Regions from separate parts of the Lysinibacillus sp. NPDC097287 genome, predicted to be linked through region 3. Evidence: riboswitches for the same ligand, from Rfam matches in the RefSeq annotation. Region 3 holds a riboswitch; each other region holds the start of a gene.
The links. Region 3 has a riboswitch for cobalamin ahead of ACIQ2D_RS11975 (hypothetical protein). Riboswitches for the same ligand answer to the same signal wherever they lie in the genome.
Positions count from the first base shown of each region.

Region 1 (2,272 bases), on a different contig from region 3:
TCCTTTAAATGAACAATGCCTGCTTGGCGCATCGATTGCTCAATAATATCATGGTCTTCTTTCGTATCGCCTTCAATGAGTCGTTTATGCGGCGTACGCCCCATAGCCACAAGGTCCTTTACTGTAAACTCAAATAACACTGGTGTTTCCTGCCCTACAACAGCAAGCTGTTTGGCCATCTCCTTTGCAGATTGCTTATAAATGTTTTCATTAAATAAAAACACATCTCCTGCTTGTGGCTTGAGCATCCGGTACATATTTTTTAAAAGCGTGGATTTCCCACTACCATTAGGACCAATTAAACCAACAAACTCTCGCTCATGAATATGCATCGAAACATTTTCCAATATCTTCGCCTTTTGCACAGCAAAAGAAAGATTTTGTGCAACGAATACCATTTAATCGCCCTCCCCGAATGAATATGTTTGCTTGCGTAGCATCCAAATAAAGAATGGACAACCACATAAAGCCGTTATTATCCCAATCGGCATTTCCTCTGGGGCAATGACAATACGCGCTACAGCGTCAGCCCATATTAAAAATATCGCACCAAGTAATGCACTTACTGGTAATACAAATTTATAATTAGAGCCAACAAGCATTCGTACGATATGCGGAATGATAAGGCCGATAAAGCCAATTGCCCCGCTTACTGCCACTAACACACCAGTTAACAGAGAGATTAATAGAATAAGAAGCAGTCGAAATTTATCTAAATTTACTCCGAGCGTAACTGCAGATTCCTCTCCAAGTAAGAGTAAATTCAAATGCCGCGAGTGTAGTCGTAAAATTAGATAGACAACAATAAATACGAAGAATGGGATTGATAAATTCGCCCATTTTGCACCAGCCAAGCTGCCCATCATCCAATACATTACTGCCTTCAGACCGCCCTCTTCTTTCGACATCATGAGCATAAAGTTCGTCATCGCCGATAGCACCAGTGACACAGCAATACCAGCTAATAATAGACGGATAACTGATATTCGCCCCTGTACGCGTGCTAGGAAAAACACAATTATCACTGCAATTGTCGCCCCAATAAATGCCGCGAATGACAGCGCATACATACCTAAAAAGGAAAAAGCTCCAAGTAAAATTACAGAGGTTGCCCCTACGGATGCACCTGATGATATGCCTAAAATATATGGATCTGCAATGGAATTACGAACTAGTGCTTGAATAGCTGCACCCGATATTGCTAGACCAGCGCCAACGATCATAGCTAGTAATACACGTGGTGTACGAATTTGCCATATAATAATTTCTTGTGAGCGACTCCAGTCCGCTTCAATGCCAAACATATTGAAAGGCGCATGGGATAAAATTACTCGCCACACTGTACTTGGTGTGATCGATACAGAGCCCACCATGACTGCTATCGTCGTCGATACAAAGACGACACCAATTAGTACTACTAGTAGTAGAGCTATCTTTCTTGTTGTTTGATTCTTCAAAACGCTCTCCCCTCTTAAAACAAAGGGCATAAAAAAAATCCCCTTGTCTACAAGAGGATGTCATAGTGAAATAATGGGCGTCTCTTCCCTGTCACTACAACCATCCTCGTGGTTCTATGTAAATGTGTTGCTATTATTGGCAGGTATCCTGGCTTAGGTTCAACATCTAAACGCCTTCCCATAGCTTAGCTACAGTGACATAATGTATAGACTCCCCATTTACAGTTGCGGGACAGCATCGGAATTACACCGATTTCCCTTTTAAGCAAATGCCCAAAGACATGTGCACCAATAAATTTATTTCATATTTAGTTATAAAATTTAGAATAGCAGAACTATTTCATTCTAGCAATCAAACAAAATTATCCATTTAACAATAATCATTAATATATTAGCACTACTTAATCATAAAGCCTATTTATGTTACAAGAAATCAATTTTAGAAAATTTTCTGTTACAATAATAGACAATGAAAGATAGAAATGAGGATTTTTATGTTTAAAACAATTGGCGTGCTCGCTCATGTCGATGCAGGAAAAACAACTTTCTCCGAGCAGCTTCTTTACCATACAAATAGTATTCAAGCTAGAGGGCGTGTCGATCACCAAGATACCTTTTTAGATAATCATGCGATCGAACGTGCGCGTGGTATTACTATTTTTGCAGAGCAAGGTCGCATGCAAATCGGTAATGATACATACACACTTATCGATACACCAGGTCACGTCGACTTTTCACCAGAAATGGAGCGTGCTATACGTGTCATGGACTACGCAATCATTATCGTGAGCGCGGTTGAAGGAGTGCAAGGACAT
Region 1 covers NZ_JBIWCX010000005.1:151,039-153,310, forward strand. The annotation lists gene ACIQ2D_RS09715 (ABC transporter ATP-binding protein) at 1-398, opposite strand, end outside; gene ACIQ2D_RS09720 (FecCD family ABC transporter permease) at 399-1,457, opposite strand; cobalamin riboswitch at 1,579-1,765, opposite strand; gene ACIQ2D_RS09725 (GTP-binding protein) at 1,952-2,272, shown strand, end outside.
Region 1: it holds a riboswitch for cobalamin, as region 3 does, so the genes downstream of both, ACIQ2D_RS09720 (FecCD family ABC transporter permease) here and ACIQ2D_RS11975 (hypothetical protein) in region 3, are expected to answer to the same signal.

Region 2 (2,272 bases), on a different contig from region 3:
TAATCGGTGCGCCTAGTAAACTGGCACAAGAATTAATAGCAGAAATACCAGGGACGATTTCTACTTCAATACCAGTCGCTTCTGTCCAACCAAGCTCGATTAACACTTCATAGACCAGCCCGGCCATTCCGTATACGCCAGAATCTCCACTGGAAATGACCGACACGATCCCTCCCGCTTCTGCCTGACGAACGGCTTCTTGCGCACGTGATACTTCTTCAGTCATTCCCGTACTTACAATGGATTTTGCGCTAACTAAATCTTCAATCAATTCCACATATGTTTTATAACCAATAATAAATTCACTTTGTTGCAGTGCCTCTACAGCACGCGTTGTAATATGTTTGAAATCGCCCGGGCCAAAGCCAACAACGAAAATTTTTCCTTTTTGCACTGTCCAATTACCCCTCTTTCACTTTCTCAATCCCTTTAATAGCAGTCGTTTGTGCTGTTCGTTGTAACGTACCTTCACTTAGTGTAAACACATGCTCGCTATGTAAAGATTCATGATGTAAATCTTGTACAAGCGCTCTTGCATGTTCAGTCGTTGGCACTCGGTACCAATTGCCCTGCGGATATGCAATAACTACACAAGCATCCTTACATCTGCCATTACAACGTGTTCTTGTCGTATGTATTTCTTTATCAAGTGCCAGTGTTTGTATTTCATCTCGAATCACCTGTGTAATATCTTCCCCATCTTTTTTCATGCAACTACTGCCATTGCAGATAAAAAGATGCGTTTTCATGCCTTCTAAATTCCATGTTGTCAAAGTATTTCTCCCCTCATTCCTTCTAGGAAAAAGAAAAAAACCTTCACTCAAGACGAAGAGTAAAGGTTTTATTGAAGCCGAATGAACACGGATATATACAGATTCCCGCCCTCGCTTCAACTTCTCCCTCCGAAAAGTTTGCATGCCATCAATTAAGCAGGTTTCCTGACTTAAGCTTCATTTTACTTTCGCACCTTCCCAAGTTTGCACCAGTGGCATTTGCGATTTCATCAGCTATTACAGTAGCGGGGGCTGTACCGGATTCGCACCGATTTCCCTATTATCTCGAACGATTTCGAGCACTTATAGATGTAATTATATTAAATTTTTAGATTGTTAAAATATTAATAAAAACTGTTTCTATCATAGCTCATTATTCTAAAATTTCAACATCTCTTTTTTAAAATGTTCTATTCTCCATAATTTTTCGACAAATATTTCCTAGAATACTACCTGACTTTGCTTTAATTTATCAGAATTTTCTACATCAAACTTACTGAAAATAAATATTTTTCCAAAAAGGGATGGATTATTTTCCTTGAGCCGTGTTACACTTTGTCCTGAAAACTCACAACAATAACATTTTTTGGTGTAAGATGCTTACATTTTACTTAAAAGGGAAGCCGGTTCAAGTCCGGCGCGGTCCCGCCACTGTACTAGGGAGTTTTTATAGATATGTCACTGTCCAACGGATGGGAAGACCTATAAAACGATGAACTAAAGCCAGGAGACCTGCCAAAAAATACGTGACAAGTTTCAACCTACGCGGATAGGTGTGCAGCTTAGCAAATCGTTTTTCATTTGCTTTTTTTCAGCTATGCACTTTTCCAAAAAGGAGAAGTGCTTTTTTTATTGCACACGCTAAAAAAGATTCATCACCATAACTTAGGGTTGATTTCCGTTCCGACTGGGCGCTTTCCGGGGGGCGTCCGAAGAGCCGCTTCACTGGTTGCTGACGCTTCGCTTTCGCAACAAAACACAGTTTCGCTATGCTCGCTCCAGGGTCTCATCTGGGACGCTAATCCCCCAGGAGTCGCCCAGTCTCCACTACAATCAACTGGCAGTTTAAAATCAATATGCACTTTCGTCAAATGTCATCCACGACCTTTGGTGATGAATCAATAAAACAAAAGGAGGAAGAATGGTGAAATTTTCAATTTGGAAGCTTAGTTATTTCTTATTGGCATTTATCATGGTGCCAAATCGTGCATTTGCTATGCACATTATGGAAGGCTTTTTGCCGATTGAATGGGCAATTTTTTGGTGGGTCGTATCGATTCCATTTATTATTTTAGGATTACGTTCTATTCGTAAAACAATAGATGAGAATCCGGAAACTAAAATGATGCTAGGCCTTTCAGGTGCCTTTGCATTTGTCTTATCAGCTCTAAAAATCCCTTCTGTAACAGGCAGTTGCTCACATCCTACAGGTGTTGGGCTTGGTACCGTTTTATTCGGACCATTAGCAATGAGCGTGATCGGTACAATCGTATTATTAT
Region 2 covers NZ_JBIWCX010000002.1:393,637-395,908, reverse strand. The annotation lists gene cobJ (precorrin-3B C(17)-methyltransferase) at 1-394, opposite strand, end outside; gene ACIQ2D_RS04925 ((2Fe-2S) ferredoxin domain-containing protein) at 402-773, opposite strand; cobalamin riboswitch at 913-1,093, opposite strand; cobalamin riboswitch at 1,344-1,527, shown strand; gene ACIQ2D_RS04920 (energy-coupling factor ABC transporter permease) at 1,915-2,272, shown strand, end outside.
Region 2: it holds a riboswitch for cobalamin, as region 3 does, so the genes downstream of both, ACIQ2D_RS04925 ((2Fe-2S) ferredoxin domain-containing protein) here and ACIQ2D_RS11975 (hypothetical protein) in region 3, are expected to answer to the same signal.

Region 3 (2,272 bases):
GTACCTCCTGCAGTCGTATAAATGCTAGGTAATGGACTAACTTCGTAATATGCATTTTTTTGTGTTGTTACGTCAGCTAATTTTGCTTGTACGTCAGCGATTTTAGCTTTAATTTCTTTGTTTAACTGCTCACCTTTGTCTTTAACACCCATTACAGTAGCAAGTTGCTCGATGTCACCGTAAACGTCTTCAAAAGATGTTGCTGATTGAATAACAAATACTTTTACGCCAGCATCTTCAAGTACCTTTAGTGCATCTTTTTCACCAATTGTATAGGCAATAACTACATCCGGATTTAATGCTAAAATACGCTCACTGTTAAATACCATTGAATCCGAAACACGTTCGATTTCTAATGCTTCTGGTGGGTACGTATCATACTCAGTTGCGCCAACGATTTTATCGCCAACACCTAATGCAAATAAAATCTCTGTGTTACTAGGTTGTAAAGAAACAACTGTTTCTGGTACTGCATCAAAAGCTACTTCTACCCCACGGTCATCCTTCACTTTATAGCCTGATTCTTCACTTTGTGCGCCTTGTTTTGATGTATCCTCATTTGCGTTTTCTTCTGCTGTGCCACAGCCTACAAGTAAAAATGCAAGCATTAATACTGAAAGCCATTGGAAATTAAATATCTTTTTCAATTTAGACATTCTCCTTTTTCTTTTTCATTGGGTAAGACTTACTTACAAACGGAATTTCTGCAATGCCTGCTTGTTGATTCATGTAGACAGCCATGACAAAAAATACGTTTGCTAATAGACCTAGATAATTAAATAGAATTTCTGGTACTTCTCTCTCCTCGGAAACTTTATGGAGCGCACGATAAGATTTTTTTGCCTCACTACGACATAAGTGTAACGCCGCTGCTGCTTCCGTACCCTGTGGTAAAACAAAGCTTTGGATTGCTTCTTTTACATGACTCACATAGAAATCATAACGACTACTTAGCCAAGCTAAATCCTCGTCAGTAACCGCTAATTTTCCACGTACTGATCCGTTGACATGATAAGCCATAGGTAAAATTTCAAGTAGATCTTCTTTTACTACCTCAACAATCTCTTTTTTGACTGCTGCAAGTGCCACACCTACATGAGTTGTTAGGCAATCTGTTCGAATTTCAAAATCGACAGTCGCTACTTTTTCACGCATGAAAGGGTAACAGGAATAGCGTGCATCTTTCTTCAAACAAGGTCCCCTCTTTCTACTATGAAGATATTCTCGCTGCTATAAGGCCCTATATCTTTTGATAAGTCCATTCACGCATCAAACGTTTTGAGTCTGGCGTGAATGCCATATACCAATAAAAAAGCCATAAAAAAAGCCGCTCCTCTTCGAAAAGGAACGACGAAAATAGCATAATTGGTCACGTCATATAACGTTCAATATGTATTTGCCGTATATCCTCCTATCTTCCGAAGAGTGCTTATACGCTCAAATAAAGGTCGGTCTCCTGGCTTGTGCAGCTCACTACAATGATTTTGTAGCGAAATCATAAGAGCCTTCCCATCTACTAGAAGCATTTTTCTTCATTCGACAGTGGCATTCTCTTATTTCTTCTGCACTTACAGTTGCGGAAACAGCTTCGGTCTTACACCGAATTCCCGATTATGCTAATAGTTAGCACCTTTATTCTGCAAGAATTATTCACTTGTTAAGCAGTTTATCATAAATTAACACCCTTTAGTAGTCGAAAAGTTGCAAATACTCACAAAAACCAGCACTATTTTTCTTTAACGACTGGATTTCTGTTTTTACGCACGGAAAACAGTGCACTATGTACCTAAAAAACACATTGATTTATATTGGAAATTATAGATTTATTATTCCATAAAAATAACCTTAATTACGCATATGTTGTATCTCATACCTCAAATCTACCATATACTATATCAATAAAAGTCCCTGACATTTAACGTAAGGCTGTCTTGTATTTCTTTTTATATTTGGCATCTTGCTCTTTCTCGATTAAATTCTGTGCAATATTTAATAGTTTTGTATCGCCTGTTGCATCAAATAAATTTTTCAAGGATACTATAATATCATAACGAATAAGTGACGGATGTTTTTCATCGACACATGTATGGAATCGCTTCGCTAAATGCGAAACAACTAAATCCCTTTGCACTTGTCCACCTAATCCGATACGCCAAATCGATTGTAAACTATGTCTTGCTGTAACGGTTTTTTCATCATAAGTTACAGCCCAAATTTTCATAAAATCTTCTAATACACGTTCTTCTGGATCACTTTTTGCTGCAAGTGCACA
Region 3 covers NZ_JBIWCX010000007.1:134,677-136,948, reverse strand. The annotation lists gene ACIQ2D_RS11980 (ABC transporter substrate-binding protein) at 1-647, opposite strand, end outside; gene ACIQ2D_RS11975 (hypothetical protein) at 649-1,191, opposite strand; cobalamin riboswitch at 1,430-1,649, opposite strand; gene ACIQ2D_RS11970 (hypothetical protein) at 1,916-2,272, opposite strand, start outside.